One region of the Streptomonospora halophila genome, then DNA from elsewhere that is predicted to be linked to it. Evidence: predicted binding sites of a transcription regulator. Region 1 holds the regulator's gene; the other holds the start of a gene.
The links. Region 1 encodes HspR, which represses chaperone genes until heat shock. Its sites were predicted from a motif close to ANTTGAGTCNNNNNGACTCAANT; they were not measured.

Region 1 (7,298 bases):
CATCACCCCCGGCTCAGGCGCATCGACGGCCGCGGGCTCCAACGGTAGAGGCCCGCGCGCCGCCGCGAATCGGCGGGTTCGCCTGCGCCGCCGTGCCGAGCTGCGGTGGGGCCCTCGTTCCCATCATCGCCCGCGCGCGGGGGCCCGCGGCCCGGGCGCGCCGGTGCGTGATGCGCGCGGGCCGCCGCGCGGCCGCGTCCGTCCGCGTTCGCGGAGACGCCGCGCACACTCGGCGGTCGGCCGCCCCCGCTCGTCCCCGGTGCGCCCCTGACGCGCCCCTGAGATCTGCCCGGGGCCCGCCCGGACTTCCCTCGGCGAGGTCCCGCCGCGGGAACAAAGGGCGCGCCCCCAGCCGTTATAGGGGCGGAACCAAGGATTGAGTCCGAGCGACTCAAGTGATTTGACAGCAGACGAACCGCGAAGCAAACTTACGTCTGTAAGACTCAACTCTGACGGAGGAACGAACTCATGGCACGTGCGGTCGGTATCGACCTGGGGACGACGAACTCGGTCGTCTCGGTCTTGGAGGGCGGCGAGCCCACGGTCATCGCCAACGCCGAAGGCGCCCGGACCACCCCGTCCGTCGTTGCCTTCGCCAAGAACGGCGAGGTGCTCGTCGGCGAGGTCGCCAAGCGCCAGGCGGTCACCAACGTCGACCGGACCATCCGCTCGGTGAAGCGCCACATCGGCACCGACTGGAAGACCGAGATCGACGAGAAGACGTTCAACTCGCAGCAGATCAGCGCGTTCGTGCTGCAGAAGCTCAAGCGCGACGCCGAGGCGTACCTGGGCGAGGAGGTCACCGACGCCGTCATCACGGTGCCGGCCTACTTCAGCGACTCCCAGCGCCAGTCCACCAAGGAAGCGGGCACGATCGCGGGCCTCAACGTCCTGCGCATCATCAACGAGCCCACCTCCGCGGCGCTGGCCTACCACCTGGAGAAGGAGGACGAGGCCACCATCCTGGTCTACGACCTGGGCGGCGGCACCTTCGACGTGTCCCTGCTGGAGGTCGGCGACGGCGTGGTCGAGGTGAAGGCCACCAACGGCGACAACCACCTCGGCGGCGACGACTGGGACCAGGCCGTCGTCGACTGGCTGGTCGAGCGCTTCAAGAACTCCAACGGCGTCGACCTGTCCAAGGACAAGATGGCGCTGCAGCGGCTGCGCGAGGCCGCCGAGAAGGCCAAGATCGAGCTGTCCAGCTCCAGCGAGTCGGCCATCAACCTGCCCTACATCACCGCCTCGTCCGAGGGCCCTCTGCACCTGGACGAGAAGCTGAGCCGGGCCGAGTTCCAGCGCCTGACCTCCGACCTGCTGGACCGCACCAAGTCGCCCTTCCACCAGGTCATCAAGGACGCCGGTATCAGCGTCGACAAGATCGACCACGTGGTCATGGTCGGCGGTTCCACCCGCATGCCCGCGGTCGTGGAGCTGGTCAAGGAGCTCACCGGGGGCAAGGAGCCCAACAAGGGCGTCAACCCCGACGAGGTCGTGGCCATCGGTGCCGCGCTCCAGGCCGGCGTGCTCAAGGGCGAGGTCAAGGACGTCCTGCTGCTGGATGTCACCCCTCTGTCGCTGGGCATCGAGACCAAGGGCGGCGTGTTCACCAAGCTGATCGAGAAGAACACGACCATCCCGACCAAGCGCTCGGAGATCTTCACCACCGCCGACGACAACCAGCCCTCGGTGCAGATCCAGGTCTACCAGGGCGAGCGCGAGATCGCGCAGTACAACAAGAAGCTCGGCGTCTTCGACCTGAGCGGCATCCCGCCGGCGCCCCGCGGCGTGCCCCAGATCGAGGTCACCTTCGACATCGACGCCAACGGCATCGTGAACGTGACCGCGAAGGACATGGGCACGGGCAAGGAGCAGTCGGTCACCATCTCCGGCGGCTCGGCCATGAGCAAGGACGACATCGACAAGATGGTCCGCGAGGCCGAGGAGTACGCCGAGGAGGACCGTAAGCGCCGCGAGGAGGCCGAGGTCCGCAACAACGCGGAGTCCCTCGTCTACCAGACCGAGAAGGTCATCAAGGACAACGAGGACAAGATCCCCGACGACGTCAAGTCCGAGACCGAGGGTGCCGTCGGCGAGCTGAAGACGGCGCTGGAGGGCACCGACATCGAGGCCATCCGGCAGGCGAGCGAGAAGGTCGCGCTGGCCAGCCAGAAGATCGGCTCCTCCATCTACGGCCAGGGCCAGCAGGGCGGCGGTGAGGACGCCTCGGCCGACGCCCAGGACCGGTCCGACGACGATGGAGACGTCGTGGACGCCGAGATCGTCGACGAGGACAAGAAGGACGGCAACGCCTGATCGGCCGAGAGGCAAGGCAAGGGAGGCGCAGCCAATGGCGCTGCCGGAGAACGAGAACGGCGAGGAGCAGCAGGGGCCGGTGATCCGCGACAAGCGGCGCATAGATCCCGAAACCGGTGAGCTCCGTACGCCCGAGGGGGCCGAGGGTGCCGCTCCCGACTCCCCCGAGGCCGCGGTCGAGGCCGAAGAGGAGCCCGTCGTCATCGACGGGACCGTCGAGGGGGGCGAGCTTCTCAAGGCCCGCGAGCAGGTCGTGGAACTGACCAACGACCTTAAGCGGATCCAGGCGGAGTACGCCAACTACCGCAAGCGCGTCGAGCGCGACCGGGTGGCCCTGCGCGAGCAGGCGACCGCCCAGGTGGTGGGCGACCTGCTGCCGATCCTGGACGACATCGGCCGGGCGCGTGAGCACGACGAGCTCGCGGGCGGGTTCAAGTCCGTGGGTGAGGCGCTGGAGGCGCTGGTCACCAGGCTGGGGCTGCAGAAGTACGGCGAATCGGGCGAGGAGTTCGACCCGAACGTCCACGAGGCCCTGACCATGGTGCCGTCGCCCGACGCCGAGGTGCCCACGGTCATCGAGGTCTTCCAGCCCGGCTACCTCATCGGCGAACGGGTCCTGCGCCCGGCACGCGTGGTGGTGGCCGGTCCCGGGGAGGATGCCGCTGAGGCTCCGGAGTCCGCCGGAACCGAACAGGAGGCCGAGCCGGGCGCCTCCGCAGAGGAGCCCGGCCCCGAGTCCTCCGGCGGGGCCGGTGAGGACAGGCAGTAGACCGTCGAGCCCCGGGCGCCGCGCGGCGCCCGGGGCACGCGGCCACCGGGCCGCACCCCCGCCGAATGCGGGGAAGCGGTCCCGGGGACAATCCGACTCACAGCGCGAAGCGGGAGAAGGCAGACGTCGATGAGCACGAAGGACTACCTGGAGAAGGACTATTACAAGGTCCTCGGAGTCTCAAAGACCGCCTCGCAGGACGAGATCAAGCAGTCCTATCGCAAGCTCGCGCGCGAGAACCACCCCGACGCCAACACCGGCGACGCGCAGGCCGAGGAGCGCTTCAAGGAGATCTCCGAGGCCTACAACGTGCTCAGTGACGAGAAGCGGCGCAAGGAGTACGACGACGCCCGCTCCCTCTTCGGCGGTTCCTACCGCCCCGGCGGGAACACCGGCGCGGGCGGGTTCGACCTGGGCGACCTGTTCGGCCAGGGCGGCGGCACCCAGACCAGCGGGGGCGGCGAGCGGCTGAGCGACCTGTTCGGCGGCCTGTTCGGCGGGCGCGGCCGGACCACGACCCAGCCCCGGCGCGGGGCCGACATCGAGACCGAGACCCGGCTGACGTTCAGCGAGGCGTCCGCCGGACTGACCCGGTCCTTCCAGCTCAGCAGCGACGCCGCGTGCCCCACCTGCAAGGGCACCGGCGCCCGCGCCGGCACCGCTCCCCGCGTGTGCCCGAACTGCTCGGGCACCGGTCACGAGAACCGCAACCTGGGCGGATTCTCGCTTTCCGAGCCGTGCGGCGAGTGCAAGGGGCGCGGCCTGGTGGTCGACGACCCCTGCCTGACGTGCAGCGGCAGCGGGCGCGGCAAGAGCACCCGAACGATCCAGGCCCGGATCCCCGCGGGTGTCTCCGACGGCCAGCGGATCCGGCTCAAGGGCAAAGGCGCGCCGGGCGAGCACGGTGGACCGGCCGGAGACCTCTATGTGGTGGTACATGTGCAGCCGCACCCCGTGTTCGGCAAGTCCGGCGACAACCTGACGATCACCGTTCCGGTGACCTTCCCCGAGGCCGCGCTCGGCGCCGACGTGCGGGTGCCCACCCTCAACGGCCTGCCCGTCACGGTCAAGATCCCACCGGGCACGCCCAACGGCCGGACCTTCCGGGTCCGCGGCAAGGGCACGGCCCGGCGCGACGGGACCGCGGGCGACATGCTGGTCACCGTCGAAGTGGCGGTACCCGACCGCCTCAACGAGGAGGCGCGCGAGGCGCTTGAGAAGTTCCGCGCCGCGACCGCGGACCAGGACCCGCGCAGCGGTCTGGAGACTCGCGCGAAGGGGATGTGAATGTCATGACCGATCCCGGACTGGGCGACGACATCCCGGTCTATGTGATCTCGGTGGCCGCTGAGCTGTCCGGACTGCATCCGCAGACGCTGCGCCAGTACGACCGGCTGGGCCTGGTCTCGCCGGGCCGGGCCTCCGGCCGGGGCAGGCGCTACTCGATGCGCGACATCCGGACGCTGCGCGAGGTGCAGCGGCTCTCCCAGGAGGAGGGGATCAACCTCGCCGGGATCAAGCGCATCCTGGAACTGGAGATCGAGGTGGAGAAGCTGCGCGAGCACCTGTTCCACCTGCGCAACGAGCTGGACGCGGCCCGCTCTGCGGTGGCGCGGCGCTCGGCGGGCGAGACCGGCGGCGGCGAGCTGCTGCCGGTGCGGCGCGCCCGGGTGACGATCTTCAACACCTCCCCTCCGCCCGAGCAGGACCAGTAGCCGGTCCGGCCTGGCCGCGACGGCCGACCGGCACCGGGCGGGCGCCGAGGCGGCCGGCGGGGGCCGCCTGTGCCCGGAACGGGTGCGCGCCCCGCCGCCGATCCGGCGGGCCCACCACATACAACCGCATAGCGATCACGCGCGAAGGGGGCGGCGACGCATGAACTACAAACTCACCACGAAGAGCCAGGAAGCCGTGGCGGCGGCGATGCGGCGGGCCACCACGGACGGCAACCCGCAGGTCGAGCCGGTCCATCTGCTCGCCGCACTGCTCGACCAGGGCGAGGGGATCATCCGCCCGCTGCTCAAGGAGGTCGGTGCGGCGCCCGACGACCTCTCCGCCAAGCTCGGGCAGACGCTGACCGGCCTGCCCAAGGCCGCCGGCAGCACGGTGGGCGCTCCGCAGAGCTCCCGACAGCTGATCGTCTCGCTGAACACCGCGGCCCAGCGCGCCCAGAAGATGGAGGACGAGTTCGTCTCGACCGAGCACCTGCTGGTGGGGCTGGCCGCCGACGGCGGCGAGGCCAGTCGGCTGCTCAAGGACGCCGGCGCCACTCCCGAGGCGCTGCTCGAAGCGTTCGATCAGGTGCGCGGCCCCAGCCGGGTCACCACCGAGAACCCCGAGGACACCTACCAGGCGCTGGACAAGTACGGCGTCGACCTCACCGGCCGGGCGCGCTCGGGAGCGCTGGACCCGGTGATCGGCCGCGACTCCGAGATCCGCCGGGTGGTGCAGGTGCTCTCCCGGCGCACCAAGAACAACCCGGTGCTGATCGGCGAGCCCGGCGTCGGCAAGACCGCCGTGGTCGAAGGGCTCGCGCAGCGCATCGTGGCCGGCGACGTGCCCGAGTCCCTGCGCGACAAGCGGCTGATCGCCCTCGACCTGTCGTCGATGGTGGCCGGAGCCAAGTACCGCGGCGAGTTCGAGGAGCGCCTCAAAGCCGTGCTCACCGAGATCAAGGAGAGCGACGGCCAGATCATCACCTTCATCGACGAGCTGCACACCATGGTCGGCGCCGGCGCCGCCGAGGGCGCCATGGACGCGGGCAACATGCTCAAGCCGATGCTGGCCCGCGGCGAGCTGCGCATGGTCGGCGCCACCACGCTGGACGAGTACCGCGAGCGCATCGAGAAGGACCCGGCGCTGGAGCGCCGCTTCCAGCAGGTGCTGGTGGGCGAGCCGTCGGCCGCCGACACCATCGCGATCCTGCGCGGTCTCAAGGGCCGCTACGAGGCGCACCACAAGGTGCAGATCGCCGACGCGGCGCTGGTGGCCGCGGCCACGCTGTCGGACCGCTACATCACCGCCCGGTTCCTACCGGACAAGGCCATCGACCTGATCGACGAGGCCGCCTCGCGCCTGCGCATGGAGATCGACTCCCGCCCGGTGGAGATCGACGAGCTGCAGCGCACCGTCGACCGGCTGAAGATGGAGGAGATGGCGCTGGACAAGGAGTCCGACGCCGCTTCCCTGCAGCGGCTGGAGCGGCTGCGCGCCGACCTCGCCGACCGGCAGGAGGAGCTCAACGCGCTGGTGGCCCGCTGGGAGCAGGAGAAGGCCGGGCTGAACCGGGTCGGCGAGCTCAAGGAGCGCCTGGACGGGCTGCGCACGCAGGCCGAGCGCGCCCAGCGCGACGGGGACTTCACCGAGGCCTCCCGGCTCATGTACGGCGAGATCCCGCAGCTGGAGAAGCAGCTGGAGGAGGCGTCCCACGCCGAGGAGGAGCAGGGGTCGGCCTCCGCCGCGGAGCCGACGATGGTCAAGGAGGAGGTGGGCGCCGACGACGTCGCCGACGTGGTCTCCTCGTGGACGGGCATCCCCGTCGGTCGGCTGCTGGAGGGCGAGACCGCCAAGCTGCTGCGCATGGAGGAGGAGCTGGGCAAGCGGCTGGTCGGCCAGCACAAGGCGGTGGCCGCGGTCTCCGACGCGGTGCGCCGCGCGCGCACCGGCATCTCCGACCCGGACCGCCCCACCGGCTCGTTCCTGTTCCTGGGCCCCACGGGCGTCGGCAAGACCGAGCTGGCCAAGGCGCTGGCCGAGCTGCTGTTCGACGACGAGCGGGCGATCGTGCGCATCGACATGAGCGAGTACTCCGAAAAGCACTCGGTCTCGCGGCTGGTGGGCGCGCCCCCCGGCTACGTCGGCTACGAGGAGGGCGGCCAGCTCACCGAGGCGGTGCGCCGTCGGCCCTACACGGTGGTGCTGCTGGACGAGGTGGAGAAGGCGCACATCGAGGTCTTCGACACGCTGCTGCAGGTTCTCGACGACGGGCGGCTCACCGACGGCCAGGGGCGCAGCGTCGACTTCCGCAACACGCTGCTGGTCCTGACGTCCAACCTCGGCTCGCAGTTCCTCGTCGACCCCGCGCTGGCGAGCGAGGACCGGCGGGAGAAGGTGATGTCGGTCGTGCGCAGCACCTTCAAGCCGGAGTTCCTGAACCGGCTGGACGACCTGATCGTGTTCGAGGCGCTGTCCACCGACGAGCTGACCCGCATCG
Region 2 (7,298 bases), on a different contig from region 1:
GCGCGTCTACGGCCACTTCGGCAGCAAGGAGAAGCTGTTCCAGGCGGTGCTGGAGGCGGTCAAGGCCGAGCACGCCGCCTCGCTCCCGCGGCCGGGCGAGGACGTCGGCGAGTGGGTGGGGCGGCTCTACGACGCCCACGCTGCCAACGGCACGATGGTGCGCCTGCTGATGTGGGAGGCGCTGTACTTCGAGGACCGCCCCCTGCCCGAGGACGGCGCCCGCTCCGACGTCTACGCCGCCAAGGTGCTCGCCCTGGCCGGCAGTTTGGGCGTCGAGCCCGACAGCGCGGCCGCGATGAGCCTGCTCTCGCTGATCGGGATGGGCGCGTGGCCGTTCGCCATGCCGCATCTGGCGCGCCTGGTGGTGGGCCCCCGAATGCTCACCGCCCAGGGCTCGGCCGACCTGCGCGCCCACATCGTGGCCATGGCGAATGCAGCGGTGCGCGGCGTCGAGCACACGCCTGCCGCCGGGGGCGGCACCGGCGACGGGCACGAGAGTGAAGGCGAAGGCGAAAGCCAACAGGCCTGACAGGCCTGGCCGGAGCCGCCCGCTGGACGACTCCGGCCACCTCGAACCAACGCAATGGTTGGTTCGACGTTCCGCGGCCCGTCAGGACGGCCGCACCGCCGCCACCCGGCCGGTGCGGGCGCTGCGGCGCGCGGCCTCGATGATCTCCAGGCCGTGGACGACCTCGTGCAGCTCGACCGGCAGCGGTTCGCCCTCGCCGACCGCGTCGCGCACGGCCGCGTAAAACGCCGGGTAGGCGCCGCGCTCGCTGCGGACCGGGTGGGACTCCTCGACGGTGCCCAGCCGGCCCCACGCCGACTCCGGCTCGACGCCCCAGTCGGGCGCGTCGGGCCGTTCACCGCTCTCCAGGCGCTCCTCCTGGGAGTCCAGCCCGTCGACGGTGAACGCCGCGCGGTCGCCCAGTACCCGAAAGCGCGGCCCGAGCTGGGCGGCGAGGGCGCTCATCCACAGGTGCGAGCGCACGCCGCCGGTGTGGGTCAGCGCGAGGAAGGCGTCGTCGTCGGCCGCCGCGCCGCGCCGGGCGTCCAGTTCGGCGTAGACCGACTCCACCGGCCCGAACAGGTTGACCGCCTGGTCGATCAGGTGCGGGCCGAGGTCGTAGAGGATTCCGGCGCCGGCGTCGGGGTCGCCGTTGTCGCGCCAGGTGCCCCTGGCCTCGGGGCGCCACCGCTCGAACCGCGACTCGAAGCGGTGCACCCGGCCGAGCGCACCCTCCTCCACCAGCTTCCACAAGGTCAAGAAGTCGGAGTCCCAGCGCCGGTTCTGGTAGACGGTCAGCACCTGGCCCAGCCGCCGCGCGTCCTCGGCCAGCTCGTGCCCCTCGGCCGCGGTCAGCGCGAACGGCTTGTCCACCACCGCGGCGAACCCGGCCTCCATCGCCGCGCGCGCGAGCGGCACGTGCGTCTCGTTGGGCGTGGTGACCACCACGAGGTCGATGTCGCCGGTGCGCTTCCACAGCTCGTCGGCCGAGGAGATCGCCTCGGCCCCTGGATAGCGCTCCCGCACGGCCGCCTGGCGTTCGGGGTTCCCGGTCACCACCGCCGCGAGCCGCAGTCCCGGGGTGGCGTCGACGAGCGGCGCGTGGAACACCTCGCCGCCCTTGCCGTACCCGATGACGGCGACCTGCAGTTCTCGTTCAGCGTCGTTCGCAGAGGTCATCCCCCCACGGTAGCCATGCGCCGCCGCGCGGTGCCCGAGGGCGGTGTCGAATCCGCCCGCGCGGTGCGCCGCCACCAGCCCCTGCTTCACCCTACGAATGCCACCATGGCGCATCACGCCGGAACAGCCATGAAAACGAATGGCCACTCACATTCGGTAATCGCCAGACACCCTACGTGCCTCTGGGCTAGAGTCACGCCGACCGGAGATCTATGGAACGGGGACCGCGTACGGATGTCCGTGCTTACCGAGAGACAGGACCGCGGCTACCGTGGAGAGATGGACAAGCACCTGGGTTTCGGCAGTGTCTCCACGACCGATGGCACACTGGTCGTGCCTCCCGAGGTGCGGCGACAACTCGGCCTGGACAAGCCCGATGCCGTGGTGGAGTTCGTCGTACGCGAGGGGGAGGTCGTCCTTCTACCGAAGGTCGCTGTCCACCCGAACGACGTGTGGTTCTGGGAGGAAGGACAGCAGCAGGCTGAGCAGGAGGCGGATGAGGAACTCGCCGCCGGAGAGGTCAACCCTCCTATGACAGGCGAGGAGTTCCTTGCCCACCTGGAGGACGTGACTGGTGAGAAGGCCGGCGAGGAGTCGTGAAGTTTACAAGCCTTAAAACCTTCGACCGCGAGCTCCGGCAGCTTCCCAAAGAGCATCAGCGGTTGTTCCTGGCCGCGGTTCACAAGGATTTCCTTCCCGCGGTGGCCGCCGGGGCGTTCTCCGGAAATCCGCCATGGCCGACACGGCTTCGCCTCCACAAGGTTGGAGGGTACGACGTCTATTCGTTGACGTGGAGCTTCGCTTCACCGGACGGGCGGGCCACTTTCCACATCCAGAAGGACGAGGCTGGAGACCCGCTCTTGGTCTGGCGTCGCATCGGCGACCACTCCATTTACAAGGACCCGTGACCCGCGTGTGGGCCGCCCCGGGCGGGACGGCCCACACCGCGGTTGCGCGTTACCGGTTCTCGCCCGGTCCCCGCCCGGTTACGCCGCCAGCGGCTGCGGGGCCTTCGCCGGGTCGAGGGCCAGTTCGAGCACCTCGCGGACGTCGCCGACCGGGTGGACGGTGAGCTGTTCGCGGATGTCCTCGGGGACGTCGTCGAGATCCGGCTCGTTGCGGGCCGGGATCAGCACCGTGGTGATCCCCGCGCGGTGCGCCGCCAAGAGCTTCTGCTTCACGCCCCCGATCGGCAGCACCCGCCCGGTCAGCGAGACCTCGCCGGTCATGGCCACGTCGGAGCGCGCGGGGCGGCCCGACAGGAGCGAGGCCAGGGCGGTGGTCATGGTGACACCGGCGCTGGGCCCGTCCTTGGGGATCGCGCCCGCGGGGACGTGCAGGTGGACGCCCCGCTCCTTGAGGTCGCCGACCGGCAGTTCCAGCTCAGCGCCGCGCGAGCGCAGGTAGGACAGCGCGATCTGGGCGGACTCCTTCATCACGTCGCCCAGCTGGCCGGTCAGGGTCAGCCCGCCGGCCCCGGACTCGGGGTCGGCCAGGGACGCCTCGACGAAGAGCACGTCGCCGCCGGCGCCGGTGACCGCCAGGCCGGTGGTCACTCCCGGGACCGAGGTGCGGTCGGCGGTCTCGGGGGTGTGCTTGGGCCGCCCGATGAAGCCGGGCAGGTCGTCGGCGCCGACCGACACCGGCAGCTCGCGCTCGCCCAGCGCCAGGCCCGAGGCCACCTTGCGCAGAACCCGGGCGACCGTGCGCTCCAGCTCGCGCACGCCCGCCTCGCGCGTGTACTCGGCGGCGATCCGGCGCAGCGCGCCGTCGGCGAACTCCACCTCGCCGGACTCCAGCCCGGCCCGCTCCAGCTGGCGCGGGAGCAGGTGGTCGCGCGCGATGGTCACCTTCTCGTCCTCGGTGTAGCCGTCGAGCTGCACCAGCTCCATCCGGTCCAGCAGCGGGCCGGGGATGGTCTCCAGGGCGTTGGCGGTGGCCAGGAAGACGACGTCGGACAGGTCGAGGTCCACCTCCAGGTAGTGGTCGCGGAAGGTGTGGTTCTGCGCGGGGTCGAGGACCTCCAGCAGCGCCGAGGTGGGGTCGCCGCGGAAGTCGCTGCCGACCTTGTCGATCTCGTCGAGCAGCACGACCGGGTTCATCGAGCCCGACTCCTTGATCGCGCGGACGATGCGCCCCGGCAGCGCACCGACGTAGGTGCGCCGGTGGCCGCGGATCTCGGCCTCGTCGCGCACACCGCCCAGGGCGACCCGCGTGAACTCGCGGCCCATCGATCGGGCCACGGACTCGCCCAGCGAAGTCTTGCCCACGCCTGGCGGGCCGACCAGCGCCAGCACGGCACCGCTGCGCCGCCCGCCGACCACGCCCAGGCCCTTGTCCTCGCGCCGCTTGCGCACCGCCAGGTACTCGACGATGCGCTCCTTGACGTCGTCGAGGCCGGCGTGGTCGGCGTCGAGGATCTCCCGGGCGCCGGCGATGTCGTAGGCGTCCTCGGTACGGGTGTTCCAGGGCATGTCCAGGATCGTGTCGAGCCAGGTGCGGATCCAGCCGGACTCCGGCGAGGAGTCGCCCGCCCGCTCCAGCTTGTCGACCTCCTCCAGCGCGGCCTTGCGGACGTGGTCGGGCAGTTCGGCCGACTCCACGCGCTCGCGGTAGTCGTCCTCCTCGCTGCCCGGCCGGCCGGAGAGCTCGTTGAGCTCCTTGCGGATGGCCTCCATCTGGCGCCGCAGCAGGAACTCGCGCTGCTGCTTGTCGACGCCCTCCTGCACGTCCTGGTCGATGGTCTCGGCGACGTCGAGCTCGGCCAGGTATTCGCGGGTCCAGTCGCCGAGCAGCCGCAGCCGCTCCGACACGTCGTAGGTCTCCAGGAGCTGGAGCTTCTGCGCGGTCTTGAGGAACGGGGAGTAGCCGCCGCGGTCGGCCAGGCTGCCCGGGTCCTCCAGCTGTTGGATGCCGTCCAGGATCTGCCAGGCGCCGCGCTTCTGCAGGTAGGTGGTCAGCAGGGACTTGTACTCGCGCGCCTGCTCATGGACCTTGCCGGGGTGGCCGCCCTCCGGCGGCTCCTCGCTGTGGACCTCGGCCGAGACCCACAGGGCGGCGCCGGGCCCGGTGGTCCCGCTGCCGACACGGGCCCGCGCCGTACCCCGAACGACCGCGGCCGGTTCCCCCTCGGGGGTGCGGCCGACCTGCTCGATCACGGCGATGGTGCCGACCGCGGCGTAGTTGCCGTCGATGCGGGGGACGATCAGCACCCGCGGCTTGCTCGCGGACCGGACTCCGGGACCCTTCGCAGCGCCGTCGCCGCCGGCGCGCGCGGCGTCGACCGCGGCACGCACCTCGGAGTCGCCGATGTCCACCGGCACGACCATTCCGGGGAGGACGACCTCTTCGTCGAGGGGAAGCACGGGGAACGTCGCGTTGGACTGCGCTTCAGTCATCAGACCCTCCTTGTTGAGTCACTATCACTCAATAAACGAGAGTCCGCTTTTGTTCCCCCTGTTGTGTTCGCCGTGAGCGATCGGCTGTACGCCCTGCCCAGGGAGCCTTCCGAGGGTCGGGCCGCACCTGCTGCGCCGCGCCTCGTCCCGTTTCACCGCACCAGTCCGGCGCGGTAGGCGATCACGACGAGTTGGGCGCGGTCGCGGGCGTGCAGCTTGACCATTGCGCGGCTGACGTGCGTGCGCGCGGTGGCGGGGCTGACGACGAGCCGATCGGCGATCTCGCCGTTGGACAGGCCCTCACCGACCAGGGCCAGGACCTCGCGCTCCCGCTCGGTCAGCTCGCCGAGGTCGGGGCGCGGCCCGCCCGCGGGCGCGCGCGAGGTGAACGAGGCGATGACGCTGCGCGTGACCGAGGGCGAGAGCAGCGACTCCCCCGCCGCGGCGAGCCGGATGGCGCGCAGCAGCTCGCCGGGGTCGCTGTCCTTGATCAGGAACCCGGCGGCACCGGCGCGCAGCGCGTCGAAGACGTACTCGTCGAGCTCGAACGTCGTCAGCACGACCACACGGGTGCACGCCAGCGAGTCGTCGGCGGCGATCTCGCGCAGCGCCGCGATGCCGTCCATCCCGGGCATGCGCACGTCCATCAGCACGACATCGGGGCGCTCGCGGCGCACCAGGTCGACGGCCGCGCGGCCGTCGGCGGCCTCGCCGGCGGGCTCCATGTCGTCCTCGGCCTCGATCAGCACGCGCAGGCCCATGCGCACCAGGGCCTGGTCGTCGGCGACGGCGACGCGGACGGCGCTCACCGCTCCCCCGCGGGCAGCTCGGCGCGCACCCGGAACCCGCCGTCGGCGCGCGGCCCGGCCTCCAGGCGTCCGCCGACGGCGCGGGCACGCTCGCGCATGCCCGCGATGCCGCTGCCCTCCTCGTAGGCCTGGCCGGGGCGCGCGGGCCCGCTGTCGGTGATCTCCACGGTCAACTCCTCGGGGTGGTAGCCGATGGAAACGGCCGCCGCGCCGCCGCCGTGCCGGACGGCGTTGGTCAGCGCCTCCTGGACGATGCGGAACGCGGCGTGGTCGACGGCGGCCGGGAGTGCGGTGCGCTCCCCTTCGATGCGCACCCGCACCCGGTCGCCCGCAGGATCGATACCCGCTGCGAGCTCGTCGATTCGGTCCAGGCCGGGAACCGGTTCGCGCGCGGATCCGGAGGGCCCGCCGACGGGTGCGTCCTCCCCGGACGGCTCGTCCGGCGTTTCCGCGCCGCGGTCGTCCGCGCCGTCGCTGCGGAACACCGCCAGGGTCCCGCGCAGCTCCTCCAGCGCGTCCTTGCTGGTCTGGCGGATCGCCTGGAGCGCGGGTTCGGCCTGCTGCGGGCGCTTGCCGAGCACGTGCAGGGCCACGCCCGCCTGCATGTTGATGACCGAGAGACTGTGGCCGACCACGTCGTGCACCTCGCGGGCGATGCGCAGCCGCTCCTCGTAGACCGAGCGGCGCACCTCGTCGTCGCGTTCGCGCCGGCTGCTCTCGCGGCGCGAACGCACGATCACGCCCACCGCGGCGGGCGCCAGGAGCAGGGCCAGCAGGATCGCCAGCGAGCCGACGGTGTCGGGCTCGAACAGCCCGAGGTAGGGGCGGTCGGCGCGCTCGGCCAGGAAGAGGGGGACCGCGAGGGCGGTCCAGGGCGTCCACTGCCGCAGCGGCAGGCGCACCGCCATCGTGTAGACGAGCACCGCCGGCCCGATCCGCAGCATGCCGCCCTGCTGGTCCAGGGCGTAGAACACGGCTGTCGCGACCATGGCGAAGGCGAAGGCCGTGCGGGGGCGGAAGCGGCGGAGGGCCAGGGCCGCGACGACCACCGCGACGCACACGTAGGCCGCCGGCGGCAGTGCGGCGAACTCGGGGCCGGAGCCCTGGGCCCACGGCGGCCGCCCGTCCGACAGCGGACCGCCCGGAGCCCAAGGCGGTCCGGAACCGGACTGCGGCCACGGCCCCCGGGCTTGGGCGGCGCCCAGCGACACCACGCCCACGAACAGGGCGATCGGCACGTCCAGCGCGAGGACGCGGGCGATACGTTGGCTCACGCCCATGACGGTAGTCGGCCCCGCCGCCCGGGTCGTCAGCGCCGCGTCGTATCCGCACTGGTGCGGCGAGCGCAGACCGGAGCCGCTCGGTGCGGGACCGCCGGGACCGCGGGACCGCGCCGGACGCGCG

Region 2: a site for HspR is predicted at 5,097-5,119, ahead of lon (endopeptidase La). Genes of this name have one in related genera too.

The regions. Positions count from the first base shown of each region.
Region 1 is NZ_BAABIK010000029.1:32,113-39,410, forward strand. Features, by position in the region: gene dnaK (molecular chaperone DnaK) at 469-2,316, shown strand; gene grpE (nucleotide exchange factor GrpE) at 2,351-3,085, shown strand; gene dnaJ (molecular chaperone DnaJ) at 3,215-4,372, shown strand; gene ABEA15_RS20865 (heat shock protein transcriptional repressor HspR) at 4,378-4,800, shown strand; gene clpB (ATP-dependent chaperone ClpB) at 4,961-7,298, shown strand, end outside.
Region 2 is NZ_BAABIK010000011.1:142,005-149,302, forward strand. Features, by position in the region: gene ABEA15_RS11655 (TetR/AcrR family transcriptional regulator) at 1-529, shown strand, start outside; gene ABEA15_RS11660 (Gfo/Idh/MocA family oxidoreductase) at 611-1,687, opposite strand; gene ABEA15_RS11665 (AbrB/MazE/SpoVT family DNA-binding domain-containing protein) at 1,967-2,287, shown strand; gene ABEA15_RS11670 (hypothetical protein) at 2,284-2,595, shown strand; gene lon (endopeptidase La) at 2,674-5,085, opposite strand; gene ABEA15_RS11680 (response regulator) at 5,238-5,894, opposite strand; gene ABEA15_RS11685 (sensor histidine kinase) at 5,891-7,168, opposite strand.